DNA from 2 places in the Lactococcus sp. FSL W8-0209 genome. Region 2 is predicted to be linked to the other one. Evidence: riboswitches for the same ligand, from Rfam matches in the RefSeq annotation. Region 2 holds a riboswitch; the other holds the start of a gene.
What was found. Region 2 has a riboswitch for thiamine pyrophosphate ahead of thiT (energy-coupled thiamine transporter ThiT). Riboswitches for the same ligand answer to the same signal wherever they lie in the genome.
Positions count from the first base shown of each region.

Region 1: it holds a riboswitch for thiamine pyrophosphate, as region 2 does, so the genes downstream of both, thiM (hydroxyethylthiazole kinase) here and thiT (energy-coupled thiamine transporter ThiT) in region 2, are expected to answer to the same signal.

Region 1 is NZ_JBBOVN010000001.1:1,493,598-1,502,230, reverse strand. It holds gene wecB (non-hydrolyzing UDP-N-acetylglucosamine 2-epimerase) at 1-96, shown strand, start outside; gene MKX45_RS07390 (glycosyltransferase family protein) at 232-2,157, shown strand; gene MKX45_RS07385 (hypothetical protein) at 2,147-2,557, shown strand; TPP riboswitch at 2,659-2,760, shown strand; gene thiM (hydroxyethylthiazole kinase) at 2,841-3,593, shown strand; gene thiD (bifunctional hydroxymethylpyrimidine kinase/phosphomethylpyrimidine kinase) at 3,607-4,410, shown strand; gene thiE (thiamine phosphate synthase) at 4,400-5,047, shown strand; gene dltX (teichoic acid D-Ala incorporation-associated protein DltX) at 5,236-5,367, shown strand; gene dltA (D-alanine--poly(phosphoribitol) ligase subunit DltA) at 5,392-6,891, shown strand; gene dltB (D-alanyl-lipoteichoic acid biosynthesis protein DltB) at 6,891-8,114, shown strand; gene dltC (D-alanine--poly(phosphoribitol) ligase subunit DltC) at 8,158-8,397, shown strand; gene dltD (D-alanyl-lipoteichoic acid biosynthesis protein DltD) at 8,387-8,633, shown strand, end outside.
Region 2 is NZ_JBBOVN010000001.1:600,627-609,259, forward strand. It holds gene lmrD (multidrug efflux ABC transporter LmrCD subunit D) at 1-72, shown strand, start outside; gene MKX45_RS03070 (UDP-N-acetylglucosamine 1-carboxyvinyltransferase) at 249-1,514, shown strand; gene MKX45_RS03075 (YdbC family protein) at 1,560-1,778, shown strand; gene MKX45_RS03080 (DUF3397 domain-containing protein) at 1,804-2,160, opposite strand; gene MKX45_RS03085 (biotin transporter BioY) at 2,184-2,732, opposite strand; gene MKX45_RS03090 (aminoacyl-tRNA deacylase) at 2,843-3,319, opposite strand; gene thiT (energy-coupled thiamine transporter ThiT) at 3,413-3,961, opposite strand; TPP riboswitch at 4,008-4,107, opposite strand; gene MKX45_RS03100 (MetQ/NlpA family ABC transporter substrate-binding protein) at 4,690-5,550, shown strand; gene MKX45_RS03105 (MetQ/NlpA family ABC transporter substrate-binding protein) at 5,694-6,554, shown strand; gene MKX45_RS03110 (MetQ/NlpA family ABC transporter substrate-binding protein) at 6,671-7,531, shown strand; partial or broken gene MKX45_RS03115 (MetQ/NlpA family ABC transporter substrate-binding protein) at 7,550-8,410, shown strand; gene MKX45_RS03120 (methionine ABC transporter ATP-binding protein) at 8,514-8,633, shown strand, end outside.

The sequences.
Region 1 (8,633 bases), 890 kb from region 2:
GACAAGACTAAATATGAAAGGATGTCAGGAAGTAAGAATCCTTATGGTGATGGAACGACTTCCTTACAGATTATTAATATTCTAAATGAAAAATAAAAAAATTAATTTAAAGTCTTTCCAGTCTGTCTGTCTCATTTTTATCTTCCTTTTTAATTTTGAGTTTATTTTCCGCTTATCAAATTTTACTTCTAGAGAAAAATTCTTTACCATTCTTTTTTTGTGGCTCCTTTGATGCTTAGCTCATTTTTTATCATTACGGATAGCGAAAAAATTCCGAATTCAGTTAGAAATTTGAGTATTCTCGGTGTCTTTGGTTTCCAGATGTATGGTTCCAATCGCTTAATCGTCTCCTTGACTTACCTCATAGGTGGGGAACATGCTGTTCCACAGTTATTTTCCTTCCGATTTTTAATTGCTATCTTCATTTTACTTTGTTGTGCTTTAGCTTATTATGTTTCAACAAAGAAGAGGTTAATTTATAAATTGGCAACATTGATTGCTTCTTTGTGGTTCGTTACATTGCCAATTATAACGATTCAATTCATTATTAAATTCTTGGTTGAACATGAGGGGTTTGATTTCTCGATTGTCAGTAATATGGATATCAGGTATCTGATCGTACCATTTATGCCAATCATGTATTTGAGTTTTTGTAAATTTAGTGGGATTGATGCCAAACAATTAGGAAAGATTATCAAATATACGGTTTATGTGCTCTTAGTTGTCTACATCGTTGCATTAATCGTTTATTCAGGAACTCAAGTAAATATTACCTTTAATTTTGCACAAGAAGGTTTCTTTAATAGCATTGAGCTTAATTATAATGTCTTTTTGGCACATTGGATAGAAGGATTGACTGTATTTTCTCAATTCGTCCTACCAATTATTGCTTTTGCTTTAGTTATTGGATATAAAGGAGAAAAATCAAAGAAAAAGATACTGTCATTAAAACCAATTTATGTATTAATACTGGTTGTTCTAGGAGTTTATGCTTATCTTTTCCTTCTTAATCCACCAACTAATTTTATTCATTTTAATAACAAAATTTTCAATAGTTATTTTGCGCTACAAATTTTTGAAGTTGTTGTGATTATGCTTTTGACAATCTATACAGGTTTGAAAAAATTTATCAGACCAAGAACGAAGATCTTACTATATATTGGTTCAAGCTTGCCTTTCCTCTATTTATATATTGTAAGATATCATTATTGGAAACAAAGCTATTTGGTTTTTGATATTTTTGACCGTATCAATTATATTTTCTTTATTTTTTCAGTTTTCGTATTTCTTTACTTTACGGTAGAAGCCGTTATTTTGTGGTATTCATATAATAAAAGACAAAAGATAACGGCATTAGATTTCAAAGATGAGAAAATAAAAAAACAATTTCATATTTACGTTTTGATTCCGTGTTTGAATGAAGAATTGGTTATTCAAACGACTTTGAAAAGTATTTTGAAAAATAATTATGAGAATTTGGTAGTAACTGTTATTGATGATGCAAGTGATGATCGGAGCTTAGAAAAAATTTCTGAAATTCAAGATTCTCGATTGAATGTTCTAAGACGTATTAAACCTAATGCGCAAAAAGGAAAAGGGACGGCTTTGAATTGGGCTTATTATCAAATTAGTGAGCAAATTCAAGAAGCTGGAATTGCTCCGGAGGATGTTCTTATTGCGATAATTGATGCCGATACAAAACTTGATAACAATTATTTTGAAAAAGTAAATATGGCTTTCAATCATGATGCAAAGCTTACTGGTTTGCAATCCAAGGTTCGTGTTACCAATTTGCTTAAAGATGCTTCACAAGACTTGGAATTTTCTGAAATTATCAATGCGACACAGATGTTTCGGACTTTGACCAATACAGTTGCTTTTGGTGGAAATGGACAGTTCTGTAAATTAAGTACTCTTCAGGCATTGAATGAAGACCCTTGGACAGATTCACTTGTTGAAGATTTTGATTTATCAACTCGTCTCTTTCTGTCAGATATTGAAGTTAAAAATGCTCAATTCGATGATATTTACATTGAACAAACAGGGATTATCAATGATAATGAGGCTTTGGTTAAACAACGAGTGCGGTGGGCACAGGGAAATATTCAATCTTCAAAATATTTTGCCGACGATTCGGTCAAAAAAATTGCAGAATAAACAGAAGTTTGAATTATTGATGACCTTACTGAAACCTTGGCTAATGGGAATTGAATATATTATTGTAATTTATACACTGATTATGATTGTTAATTCTGCTATCCTATCAGGGATTACTCAATCACTTAAAATTGTTGTTTTGCTTTTTATCGTGATGTCAATTTATATTATCTTTGTGAATTTTGTATGGGCTATTCTTTATAACAAAGGAAAATCTCAAGAAAAAACAAGGGTGTGGGATGTAGTGAAAGATACTGTTAATCTGACGAAATTTCTACTTATTTTAACTCAAATTTATCCGCAGTCAGCCATTCGATATTTCAACTCTAAAAATGATTGGGTAAAAACTAATCGGCAAGAAGAAAGTGTTGACCCTCATATTGATGAGCATAAAAAATAAGAAAAACCTGCCTTTTGGGCTAGGTTTTTTCTTTTGTAGATTTGCGAAATTAGTTTTTTTAGTTTATATATGTTAAAGTAGTTGTAGTTTTAAAAATAAATCAATCACACAATGGGTACTGGTAAAACTAAAATTACCGGTTGAGAAAGACCATCAGACTTGAACAGGTTAAGACCTGCGTAAGAATGTGTCCGAGTTTTAATTGTATTTTCTTTATGAAAATCTTTTAGCTTACTTTCTTATCATACTAGAGCCCTCCTTGTGTTAATAAAGGAGTTTTTTGATGTCAATTTTAGAAAAGATTCAAGAAAAACAACCACTTATCTTAAATTTAGCGAATTTTGTAACTCCACAAAGAGTTGCGGATGCGATTAGTTTTGCTGGTGGTTCACCATTAATGACTGCGGAAATTTCAGAAAGTGAAACTTTAGTTGAAATTGCAGATGCTGTAGTGGTTAATATTGGAACCATTTCAGAAAAGGATTATCCGCTTTTTTTGACTATTTGTCAGTTAGCAAATCAAAAGCACAAACCTTTAATTTTGGACCCAGTTGCTGTCAATGTCCCTTTTAGAGCAAATTTTGTCAAAAGATTAATACAAGAGGTGAAATTTGATATCATTCGTGGGAATTCAGCGGAAATTGCTTGGTTTGCTGATAAAGAAAGCTTGAACAAAGGAATTGATGCACTTGAGTCAAATTTAGAAGTTGAGCACGCGCGAGTTGCTGCTCAAAAAACAGGGGCAGTCATTATTCAAACTGGAAAAGTTGATGTTATTTCTAATGGGTTTGAGGAATTATTTGTTGAAACTGATAGTCCACTTTTTAAAATTAATGTTGGCTGTGGGGACATGCTGTCAGCAATTGTTGGAACTTTTGCGGCTGTATCTGATGATTTATTTAAGGCGGCTCATGAAGCGACAGAATTCTTCGGTGAATCTGGTGTGCAAGCTACTGAGCAAGTAGAAAATCTACCAGGAAATTTTGTGAATCGTCTTCTTGATAAAATTTATCAAGCGACGCAAGAGGTTATATAAGGGAGAAAAAGAAATGATTGATGTTTCTCAAGTTGTGACAATCGCTGGAATTGATTCTTCTGGTGGGGCTGGTATTAATGCTGACCTGAAAACTTTTCATAATCAAAAAGTATATTCGGCAACGATTGTGACAGGGTTGACAGCGCAAAATACCTATGGGGTACAAGAAATTTTACCGACAAATAAAGCTTTTATTTTGGCTCAATTTGACTCTGTATTTTCTGATTTGGAAATTTCGGCAGCTAAAACGGGGGCACTTTTTGATACTGCTCAAGTTGAAGCGGTAATTCAAGGCTTGAAAAAATATAAACCGAAGCATTTGCTGGTTGATCCGGTAATGGTGGCTAAAGGCGGGGCAATTCTTTTGACAAGAGAAGCCATTGATTTGATAAAAAATGAATTGTTACCTTTAGCAGAATTGGTCACTCCCAATTTGGAAGAGGCAGAGGTTATGTGTGGCTATAAAATTACTGACGAAAAGGAAATTTTAAAAGCCCTTCATGATATTCAAAAGTTAGGTGCTAAAAATGTGCTGATTAAAGGGGGACATGGCAATGGAGAACTGGTCAGAGATTATTTATTGATGACAGATGGTTCTGTTAGTACTTATGACTCTAAAAGATTACTGACAGAAAGAACACACGGAACCGGAGATACACTTTCTTCTTATATTACAGCTCATTTAGCTTTAGGAGAAGATTTAAAAGAAGTGATGCCAAAAGCTAAATTGTTTATTACTGAAGCTATTTCACAAACAATTAATGTTGGTCACGGTCATGGACCGTTAAACCATTGGGTGACAATTAATGAAAAATAAAATTTTAGACCTGAGGGCGTATTTTATTGCTGGCCCACAAGATTTTCCAAAACTTTCAATTGATGATGCAGTCGATAAAATTTCTGTAATCATAAAAAGTGGAGTAACGGTTTATCAATTTCGTGATAAGGGTACAATTTATAAAAATAAAAATCAACGATTAGAAGTAGCAAAAAGACTACAAGAAGTAGCTCAGAAAGCGGTTGTTTCTTTTATTGTGAATGATGATGTTGAATTGGCATGTGAATTGTCAGCTGACGGGATTCATGTCGGACAAGACGATGATTCTGTCAGTAAAATTCGCGAGCTGATTGGCCAAGAAATGTGGGTAGGACTTTCTGTCAGTAATGATATGGAATTAGAAAGCGCTCAAAAGAGTGGGGCTGACTATTTGGGAATTGGTCCAATTTATCCAACAAATAGCAAGTCCGACGCAGCAGAACCAATTGGGATTGACCATTTAAGAAAAATGCTTGAGCATAATCAATTACCAACTGTTGGAATTGGTGGAATTACTGAAAATTCACTGACAGAGCTTTCAAAAATTGGTCAGGGTGGAGTTGCGGTAATTTCTTTGCTGACAGAATCCAAAAATTACAAAAATATGGTTCAAAAAATTAAGCAAAATATTAGATGAAAAAGATGTTGTACCCTTAAAAATACAACAAAACAAAATGATTCCGTTTTCTTTTTATTATATAAATTAAACTTACACAAATGTAAGTTTTTTTTCTTTAATAAATGTTATAATCAGAGTCATAAATGATATGAGATTAACTGAGTATTCTAAAACCTCTTATTGATTTATATTTAAAAGGAGTTCCAATGGACAAGAAAAAAGAAATTCGTCTATTTTTGGCTAAAACAGTATTTTACTTTATAATTATTTTAATTCTGCTCTATCTTTATTCCTACAGTCATACTGGCGGAGCGCACTTTATCTATAACGAATTTTAGAGAGAATTATTGAAGGAATTAATTATGAAATTATTAGAACAAATTTTTGAAATTGCAAAAAATGAACCAGACCTTATCGTACTTGCCGAGCGTGAGCAGAAATTTACTTACCGTCAATTATTTGCCGCGGTTTCACATATCTCAGAACAAATCAATGAACGCAATTTGAATCAGCGCCCAATCTTGATTTTCGGTAAAAACGATTTTATCACTTTAGCAGCCATGCTTGCGACAAATTTAACTGGTCACGCTTATATTCCTGTTGATGCTCACACACCATTTGAGCGGACAGAAATGATTAAATCAGCAGCAAAACCAGCGGCGGTACTCACAACAGTTGAGTTGTCAGCAGATTTTGAAGCACTTTTTACTGACAGAATTTCTCTTGAACTTACTGACCAGATTTTGACTGACAAACTTCCAGCACTTGATTTTTCGAAAGCTGTTTCTGGAAATGACAGCAATTATATTATTTATACTTCTGGAACAACAGGAGTACCAAAAGGTGTTGAAGTCAGTCATGATAATCTTGTGACTTTCACCAATTGGATGAACAATGATTTTATGAAAATTGAAAATAATCAGATCTTGTCACAAGCCCTTTACAGCTTTGATTTATCAATTTTCAGCTTGTATCCAAGTCTTACAACTGGCGGAACATTAATTTCACTCTCACGTGACGAAACAACCAACTTCAAATTACTCTTTGAGCGTTTGAACAAAACGGTCATTAATACTTGGATTTCAACACCATCATTTGTTGATATTTGCTTATTGGACCCTTCGTTCACTGAGAAAGAACACCCTCAATTAGTTCAATTTATTTTCTGCGGTGAAGAATTAACAAAGAAAACAGCAGAAAAATTACTGACAGCTTTTCCGTCAGCAAATATATATAATACCTATGGTCCAACAGAAGCAACAGGAGCCATTTCGTCAGTGAAAATTACGAAAGAATTACTGACAGAAAATGATCGTGTCCCAATTGGTTTTGCCAAACCAGGTGTTGACTTAAAAATTATGGATAAGGAAATCATCATTGTTGGTGATTCGGTAGCCAAAGGTTATTTTGAAAATCCAGAAAAAACTGAGCAAGCCTTTTTCACAGTCGACGGAAAACCCGCTTATCATACAGGAGATGCCGGTTCAATTTCCGCTGACGGAATGCTTCGTTACCAAGGACGAATTGATTTTCAAGTTAAATTTAACGGATTCCGTATTGAACTTCAAGATATTGAAGCCAATATTCAAAACTTAAAAGAGATTGAAAAAGCAGTAGTCTTACCGAAAACGAATGACCAGCATAAAGTCACCGCATTAATCGCTTATTTAGAAACAGAAAAAAAATTTGAAGACCGTGCAGCCGAACGCGCCTTCACAAAAGAACTCAAAGCTGAACTTTCAAAAACAATTATGGATTACATGATGCCAACTAAGTTTGTTTATCTTAAAAAGTTCCCATTGAATCAAAATGGCAAAGTTGACCGCAAGGTACTCGCCCAAAAAGAGCGAGGTGACAACTAGTGCAACCCTATTCAACACCCTTTTACTTCGTGATTTTAGGACTTGCTTTAATTCCTATCGTTATTGCCCAGCTTCTGGGTAAAAAACTCATGTGGTATCAAGTCCTATTGACCATCGCTTTTCTTTGGCTGACATTTTCAGGAACAGTGACAATTTGGGCATTAATCGGCTTCGGAGTCTTCCAGACTATCATTGTAAAATTCTATGAGTGGTATCGAGTAAAACAAAACAAGAATCAGAGTTTCGTTTTCTACCTCATCATTCTGCTCTCTATTTTGCCATTAGTGATTGTCAAAGTGCATCCTCTGTTCAATCCAGGACCTGGACCAGGTTCAATTCTTGGATTCTTAGGAATCTCTTACATCAGTTTTAAGACAGTAGCCATGATTATGGAAATACGAGACGGACTTATTAAAGCCGTTCCTCTTAAAGAATTTCTATATTTTCTCTATTTCTATCCAACGATTTCATCAGGACCAATTGACCGCTTCCGACGTTTTGTTAAAGAACTAAAAGCGCCAGTTGTCACTGAGAAATACCTTGATTTATTAAATAAAGGAGTCTTTAGAATTTTCCAAGGTTTCCTTTATAAATTCATCATCGGATACTTGATTGACCAATATTGGCTACATGGCATTGCAATCTCTGCAACGATACACCCAAGCTTCTTGAATGTTTCATCATCAATGTATGCTTACGGACTCTATCTATTCTTTGATTTTGCTGGCTACTCGCTCTTTGCCATTGGTGTCAGCAATTTAATGGGATATGACCTCCCACATAACTTTAACAAACCCTTCTTAGCAAAAAATATTCATGATTTTTGGCAAAGATGGCACATGACCTTGAGCTTTTGGTTCCGTGACTTTGTATTCATGAGATTAGTGAAAACATTCATGGTTAAAAAATGGTCGAAAAATATGGTAACCATCTCAAATATTGGTTACCTCGCAAATATGTTACTCATGGGATTCTGGCATGGTTTAACTTGGTATTACATCCTTTATGGTTTCTACCACGCTATGTTAATGATTGGGTATGACGCATGGAAACGTCTGAAGAAACGTAAAAACTGGAAAATTCCAGATAATAAATGGACAAGTGCTATAAGTATTTTCATTACATTTAATCTAGTATTTATCAGTTTCCTTATTTTCTCAGGAATACCAAATCACATCATTATGCACTGCATAGATCCACATTTCCCACTTCCTAACTTCTAAAAGTGGTTAGGCATATCATAAAAAAACATTAGGAGAAACAAAAATGAAAGAACAAATTTTTGATATTATCGAAACCGTATCAGGCACAGACGAATTCCGTGAAGACTTAGACATGGATTTATTTGAAGAAGGAATTCTTGATTCAATGAGAGCCATCATGCTCATTGTTGAATTAGAAGGCGCTTTTGATATCAGTCTTCCACCATCAGAAATGGACCGTGAAGATTGGAATACAGCAAATAAAATAGCAGCACGCGTTCAGGAAAAAAAGGATGAAAATTAAAATTTTTAGAGCCATTGGCCCATTAATTGCAGCTTTAGCCCTTGTTGGCTTACTGATATTTCTCCCAATAAATGTTGGAATGAAATACTCAAAAGACCAACTTGTTAAATTTGCTCAATCACCCCTAAATACTCCAAGCTTTACAGGCTATTCAATTAAAAAACAAGCCTATTCAGACCCCGAGTTTTTACCAGTTCTTGGTTCATCAGAAATGGAACATGTGGATTCTTTTCACC
Region 2 (8,633 bases):
AATCACCATGAACTCGTTGCTCAAGGTGGCTTCTACTCTGAACTTTATCATAATCAATTTGTTTTTGAATAAGAGATTATTCAGTTAAGCAATGGAAAATAAAATCACAGTTAAAATTTTAGCTGTGATTTTTTATTTAGATAAAAAAGTCTATGAAAAACTACTATAAAATGTTAAAATAGAGAGCGGTTCTTAAAAATATAATTTTTTTAAGACAATAAAAATGTGAAAAGTGATTTTGAAATAATATGAAAAAAATAGTAATTAATGGTGGGAAGCGTATTTCAGGAACCATCCCAATTTCTGGCGCAAAAAATTCAGTAGTCGCTTTGATTCCAGCAACTATCTTAGCTAACGATGTTGTAACGCTTGAAGGAGTTCCAGATATTTCTGATGTCGCAAGTTTAGTCGAAATCATGGAAATCATGGGAGCAAAAATTGAACGAAATCTTGAAGAAGGACGACTTGTGATTGATACACGCAGTGTTGTTTCTCGTCCTCTTCCTTATGGAAAAATCAACTCTTTACGTGCTTCTTATTATTTCAATGGGGCACTTTTGGGACGTTTTGGTCAGGCAACAGTAGGCTTGCCTGGTGGCTGTGATTTAGGCCCTCGTCCAACGGATTTGCATGATAAAGCCTTTAAAGCTCTAGGGGCTAGGAAGATTCAAGAAGAAGAAGCTGAGCACTTAGAAGTGATTGGTGATTCATTAGTTGGAACAACCATTTATATGGATGTTGTTTCTGTTGGGGCAACTATTAATACTATGCTTGCTGCTAGTCGTGCAAAAGGTTTAACTATCATTGAAAATGCTGCCCGTGAACCTGAGATTATTGATGTGACGACACTTCTAAATAATATGGGCGCGCAAGTTCGAGGAGCTGGAACTGACATTATCCGCATTACTGGAGTGGATGAAATGCACGGTGCTCAACATACGGTGATTCCTGACCGTATCGAAGCGGGAACTTATCTTGCCTTAGCAGCTGCTATGGGAGATGGTGTCATCATTGAAAATGTTATTTATGAACACTTGGAATCTTTCATTGCTAAACTTGAAGAAATGGGTGTAGGTTTGACCATTCGTGAAGATAGTATTGAAGTTCATAAATCAGAAAATCTAAAATCAGTCAATATTACTTCTGTTCCTTACCCAGGGTTTGCGACGGATTTGCAACAACCAATTACACCACTTTTATTGAAAGCAAAAGGTCGTGGTTCAATTGTTGATACGATTTATCAAAAACGTGTCAATCATGTCCCTGAATTAGCTCGTATGGGTGCTAATATTTCTGTTTTAGATGATCGAATTATTTATGACGCTCCTAATGAATTAACTGGTAGTTGTGTTCAAGCAACTGACTTACGTGCTGGTGCGGCTTTGGTTACTGCTGGAATTATTGCCAGTGGAACTACAAAAATCTCTAATATTGAGTTTATCCTACGGGGTTATGACCACATTATTGAAAAATTGACTGCTGTTGGTGTAGATATTCAATTGATTGAAGAGTGACAAAAGTGATTTATTTTCGTATAGACTAATGAGAAAGGAAATAAGATGGCTGATAAATTAAAATTTGAAATCATTGAAGAATTGATTGTTCTCTCTGAAAATGCAAAAGGTTGGCGTAAAGAATTAAATCGTGTTTCTTGGAATGATGCCGAACCTAAATATGACATTCGTACTTGGTCACCTGACCATGAAAAAATGGGTAAAGGAATTACTTTATCTGAAGAAGAATTTGGTGTTCTCTTAAAAGAATTAGGAAATAAATAAAAGCCCTGAGATTTCAGGGCTTTTTTTAATGGGTAAATGTTATCACAATAAGGATAAGATAAATAATCAAAGTAATAAAGAAGGTCAAGCGCCACCAGAGTTTTAAAAAGCGACGATAGGTAAATTGTTTATAATAAAGCAAATCAAGCAACAACAAAACAAGCGCTAAGCCAGAAATGATTAGCAGGTAGTATGGAATGATGCTGATACTTGTAACATTTTTAGAAAAAATTTGCATCCCTAAGATGAGAAATATTGTAAAAACATCTGGAATTTTTAGTTTGCGATTGGTTAAGTGACGAAGTCTAAAAAACTTGAAAATGAAAACCAATGCAATAAAGACAATAAGGGGATAAAGCGCCATAAGTACTTTTATAAACATAGACTAATTGTATCGGTTTTGCCTTAGTTTGTAAAGTATTTATTTGTGTGAGAAAGTGCACGAATAAGTGCTAAGCCAAAGATAGTGACAAGGACAGCTTTAATAATTTCAACAATGACAAATGGTGTGAATCCAAGCTTTAAGGCCAATGACCAGTCGACATTGGTAAAAAATTTGAGCCACAATGTTCCGATAACTAACATAAGCAGGTGTCCTACAATATTTATGATAAAAGCAGGGATGGTCTTATAATTAATTTGATGAAGGCCAAAAGAAATAAGAGTTCCCATTATTAAAAAGGCAATTAGAAAACCACCTGTTGGGCCAAAAAGAACCGCAATTCCTGATGTCCCACCAGTGAATACGGGAATTCCAATAAATCCTAGCAGGAGATAGAGTAAGATAGCAAAAAAAGTTTCACGCGCTTTTAGTACTGTGGCAACAAGTCCTACGGCAAGTGTTTGTAAGGTGACGGGCACAATACCAATTGGGATAGACAGAGGAGAGAGAACCGCAATAATTGCTGCACCAAGAGCAATTAGGGTTAAAGAATATAATTTTGTATTTTGCATTAAGAATCCTTTGTTTTATGTATAAAATAAAATATACTAAAAAAGAAGAATTTTTGCAAACTCTTGCTTTAATAAACAAAAAATTACTGACAGAAATTCTGTCAGTAATTTTATTCTCTAATTTCGACAAATTGAGCATGAACAAAGTCAGCAAGGACTTTAGGAGCGATTTTTATGCTACGCCCAACTTCGCCAGCTGAACAAACGATAAAGTCGTGCTCTAAGGCAATAGAATCAATGAAAATCGGGAATTTTTTATTTTGCCAAATCCCCACAGGATTATTTGCACCGTGAATATAACCTGTTGTTTTTTGCAAGTCTTTTTGAGGAATCATGCTTACTTTTTTATTGCCCGAAACTTTGGCCAATTTTTTTTCTGATAAATGCTCTGTCAGTGGAAGAATGCCAATGACAGGGCCAGTTTTATCGCCGATTAGTGCTAGTGTTTTATAAATATCACTGCGACTGATATCCTCAGGGAGGCTATTACTTTCTAAAGCGTTAATAGCAAGTCCAGTATGCTCAATTTTTGCCTTATCAAGAATTTGTTCTACAAGTGTTTTCTTTAATTTTTGCTTTTTAGACATAGCTTTATTATAGAAGAATTTGTGCTGACTGACAAGATAAAATAATTTTACTGACAGATTTATTTTTTTTGTAAAAGTTACTGACAGATTTTATTAGTAATTGCTATAAATGAAAAGTTTAGGGAATTTTTTGACGAAAATGATCAAAATGACAAATGCAGCAATAGCAGTCAAAATTGCACTGATTCCATTGACGGCAAGAGAATAAGCAACGGCTCCCCAGCCTTTCCAAGCGTATTGGCTCCAGAAGATGATTCCGGCAATAAAATGGAAGAAGTATTTAAGAAGAACAGCAACAAAAGTTCCCAAAAGAACTGGTGCAAGTTTTAGAGGGGCTGTTTTTTGGCGGAAAAGTCCAGCAATTCCAAGTGAAACAGGGGCGATGAGATATTCAAGAAAAGCTTGAGACAAGGTTAAAATATAAGCGTGTCCAGTAATCATTGACAGAATTCCCCAGATTAATCCACCGACAAGTCCAGCTGTTAGGCCGCGACGAAAACTGAGAATAAGAATTGGGATACAGGCGATTTCAACAATAATCCAGCCATAAACAGTATTTGGAATAAGGCTGATGATGAAGGCGAGTGCCGCCATGAAGGCAATTTCCGTTAACAAACGGACATTGAACTTAGAATTAGACATAAAAAAACTCCTTTTTGATGCGCACAAAAGGAGGGTTAGAAATTAGACATTTGTCTTAACACATTCCTACGCTGGCATTACCCAGATCAGGTCAGATGGTATTTCTCGCTACTGACAGTTTTGTCAATAGACCCATTGTGCAAATATTTATTTTTACTCATTAAGTTTAGCATATTTTAAGTTGAAAAGCATTTTTTTAAGATTGTTAATCTATTTTATAAATTAAACTTAAAAAATATTTAAGGCAACATAAAAAATCAATAATTCAAAAAAAACGAAAGTCTGTTAGAATAAGTCTATACACAAATTCGGACAAAATAAAAGCGGTCGAGTAAGTAATTGTGAAGGTCAGCACAGAGAGCTTGTAGCGGTGAGAGCAAGCCTGAGTGAAGCAATGAAAATGGCTTGATAAGCGTAGCAAGAGTGAGGTTTAACTAAGCTCTTGACGGAATGGTTCTCGTTATTGAACTTGAAAGTTGCCTTTGGAATCTGAAAATTTTCAGTGAACTAAAAAGTGCTTAAATCAAGAATGGTACCACGATATAGCTCGTTTCTTTATATGAAATGAGCTATTTTTATTTAGCATGAGCGCTTTATCTTGAAGAATTTGTTTAGTATTAGAAAAATTAACAGGTGCACGGTTAATTTTTCTAATAGATGTAAAAAGTTTATCAAAAGGGGAATAATTGATTTTAAAAAATAAATCAATTAGAAAAAAGGGAGAAGAAATGAATCCAAGAAACAGAAATATTTTAATTGTCGTTATTGTTGTTGTAATTGTTGCTATCGCTGCATTTTTCGGTTTTAATCATAAATCTGGTGGAAGTAAAACGGCAAATAAAACTGTGAATATTGGAATAATGACAGGAACAAAAGAAGATGATGCCATTTGGTCAACTGTTTCTAAAACAGCTAAAGATAAATATGGAATTACTTTAAAATTCACTCATTTTACAGATTATACACAACCAAATACAGCTTTGAAAAACGGCGATATTGATTTGAATGCCTTCCAACATTATGCTTTCTTGAATGCTTGGAATAAAGCTAATGACGGTGATTTGAAAGCAATTGGTAATACAACAATTTCACCAATTCGTCTTTATTCTAAAAAAATTACTTCATTGAGCCAAATTAAATCAGGAGATACAATTGCAGTACCTAATGACGCTTCAAATGAAAGTCGCGCACTTTATGTCTTGAAGAATGCTGGTTTGATTGGCCTTTCTGTATCAGGTGATACACTTGCGACAGTCAAAGATATTAATTCAAATCCAAAAAATTTGGTCATTAAAGAATTAGATGCGGCACAAACACCGCGTGCGCTTGATTCAATTACAGCGGCAGTAATTAATGACGATTTTGCAACAACAGCAAAATTAACGGTTGAAGAGTCTATTTATACTGAACCTGTAAACAAAGATAGCGAGCAGTGGATTAATATCATCGTTGCAAATAAAAAAGATGCTAATAACAAAATTTATAAAGAAGTTGTGAAAGCCTACCAAACTGAAGCAACGAAAAAAGCAATTGAGAAAGCTTATCCTGATAAGAGAAAAATTGCTGCTTGGGGATTGAAACTCGACTAAGTAATTTCGTTAAAAAGTAACGGTTAGGTGAAAACTTTGGAAATTTCTACTTTAGAAATTTCTGCCTTAGGGCTAATAAATTTTACTGACAGAAGACTCAAACTGATTACGAACGGTTTGGTCAGTAGAAATTGGAGAAGATTATGAATCCTAGAAATCGTAATATAATTATTGGAATAATTGTTGTTATTATTGTAGCTATTGCTGCATTTATCGGCTTTGGTCAAAAATCTCAAGCAAATAAAACGGTAAATAAAACAGTGAAAATTGGGATAATGACAGGAACAAAAGAAGATGACAGCATTTGGCAAACGGTATCTAAAACTGCTAAAGATAAATATGGAATTACTTTGAAATTCACACACTTTACGGATTATACTCAGCCAAATACAGCATTGAAAAATGGCGATATTGACTTAAATGCCTTTCAACATTATGCTTTTTTAAAAGCATGGAATAAAGCAAATAATGGCAATTTAGTGGCGATTGGGGATACAGTGATTTCGCCAATCAGCGTTTACTCAAAACAACTCAAAAATATTTCAGATATCAAAGAGGGTGGAACCATTGCGGTACCAAATGATGCTTCTAACGAAAGTCGTGCCCTTTATGTCTTGAAGTCTGCGGGCTTGATTAAATTGGATGTTTCTGGTCAAACACTGGCGACTGTCAAAGATATCACATCAAATCCAAAAAATTTGGTCATTAAAGAACTTGATGCTTCACAAACTGCGCGTGCTTTAGATTCAGTCGATGCAGCAGTTATCAATAATAATTATGCCGTTACTGCTGGTTTAAAGAAATCTGATGCCATTTTTACAGAACCAGTTAATAAAGATAGCCAACAATGGATTAATATTATTGTTGCTAATAAAAAAGACGAAAACAACACTGTTTATAAAGATGTTGTCAAAGCTTATGAAACAGAAGCAACCAAAAAAACTATTGCTAAGGCTTATCCGGACAAGAGTACAATTCCTGCTTGGGGCTTGAAATTAAAATAATTGTTTTTAATACTCAAATAAGTCTCTCTTCATTGAGAGGCTTATCGTTCAAAGAAGGTCTGAACACTTGTGAAATAGAATATTTTATAAGTATTCAGTAGAATTTGGGGAAAAATTTGAATCCGAAAAATAGAAATATTATTGTTGCACTTGCAGTGATTATCGTTGTTGCTTTGGTTGCTTTCTTTAGTTTAAATCATCAAGCAAGTAAAAAATCAACCGCTCAAAAAACAGTTAAAGTTGGAATCATGAGTGGGGACAAGCAAGACCAAGAGGTTTGGAAATCAGTAGCTAAAACCGCCAAAGAAAAATATGATTTAAAGCTAAAATTTGTTTATTTTTCTGATTATAATCAACCTAATGAAGCACTTCTTTCGGGAGATATTGATGTCAATGCCTTTCAATCTTATAATTATGTGAAAACTTGGAATAAAGCACATAAGAGTGATATTGTGGCAGTAGGAAATACTTATATTACACCAATGCACATTTATTCAAAAGAAGTCAGCAAATTGTCAGATTTAAAAGAAGGGTCAACCGTTGCAATACCAAATGATGCTTCAAATGAAAGTCGGGCATTGTTCGTGCTCCAAAGTGCAGGTTTGATTAAATTGACAACAAGTGATTCTAGCAAATTAGTTGGTTTGCCAGATATCACAGAAAATCCGTATCAATTGAAATTCAAAGAAGTGGATGCAAGCCAAACACCGCGTGCGCTTGATTCTGTTGCTTTGTCAGTGGTTAACTATAATTATGCAACCGCAGCCAGCTTACCAAATTCTGAGTCTGTCTATATGGAACCTCTCAACAAAACTTCTGCTCAGTATATTAACTTTATTGCTGCGACAAGTAAAGAAAAAAATAATAAAGTTTACAAAGAAGTTGCCAAGGCTTATGCTTCAAAAGCGACAGAAAAAGCAATCAAAGAACAATATCCAGATGGCGGAGAATTGCCAGCTTGGAACTTGAAACTTTGAAAATGAAAGGATTTATTTATGAATCCAAGAAATCGAAAAATTCTTTTTGGAAGTTTGCTTTTGCTGGTTATTATCGTGGGTCTAATCACTTTTACTTTAAGACAGGGAAAAAGTAAATCTACTTCTGTCAGTAAAATCGTAAAAATAGGTTTGATGCCTGGTGGGAAACAAGAAGATGCCATTTGGAAACAAGTTCAAAAAAATGCAAAAGACCAATTTGGGATTACTTTAAAATTTGTAAATTTTACTGACGGAGATTAGCCCAATAAAGCTTTGGCTAACCATGAAGTGGACCTCAATGCCTTTCAACATTACGCTTACTTGAAATCATGGAATAAAGCTAATAATGGAAATATCGTATCAATTGGTGATACAATTATTACGCCGATTCATTTGTATTCGACAAAGTATAAAAATGTGACGGAAATTCCTGATAAAAGTAAGATTGCTATCCCAAATGATGTTACCAATGAAAGACGCGCCCTTTATGTTTTAAAAAATGCAGGACTCATTAAACTTGATACTTCTAGAGGAGCATTAGCAACGGTTAAAGATATCAGAGATAATCCTAAAGGCTTAATTATCAAAGAAATTGATGCAAGTCAAACCCCACGTGCGCTTGATTCTGTTGCTGCAGCAGTCATTAATTATAATTTTGCTATTTCAGCAAAAATTTCGGAGAAAGAATCAATTTATCAAGAACCTTTAAATGAAGATTCAGCTCAATGGATTAATTTTATTGCGGCAAATCAGTCTGATAAAAATAATAAAGTTTATAAAGAAGTGGTCAAGGCTTATGAGCAAAAAAATATCGCTGATACCATTAAAAAAGAATATCCAGATGGTGGAGAACTCCCCGCTTGGAATTTAAAATTGTAACTAAGAAAACTCGTCAGAGACGAGATTTTCTGTCAGTACTGACAAAAGAGAAAATAACTTTGTCAGTACTGACAGAGAATGAAAAAAGATAAAGGAAAACAATATGACAGCAATTATTGAATTAAATAATCTTTCTGTACAATTTCATCAGAAAGGACGATTAGTCACAGCAGTAAAAGATGCTACTTTACACATTGAAAAAGGGGATATTTATGGAGTAATT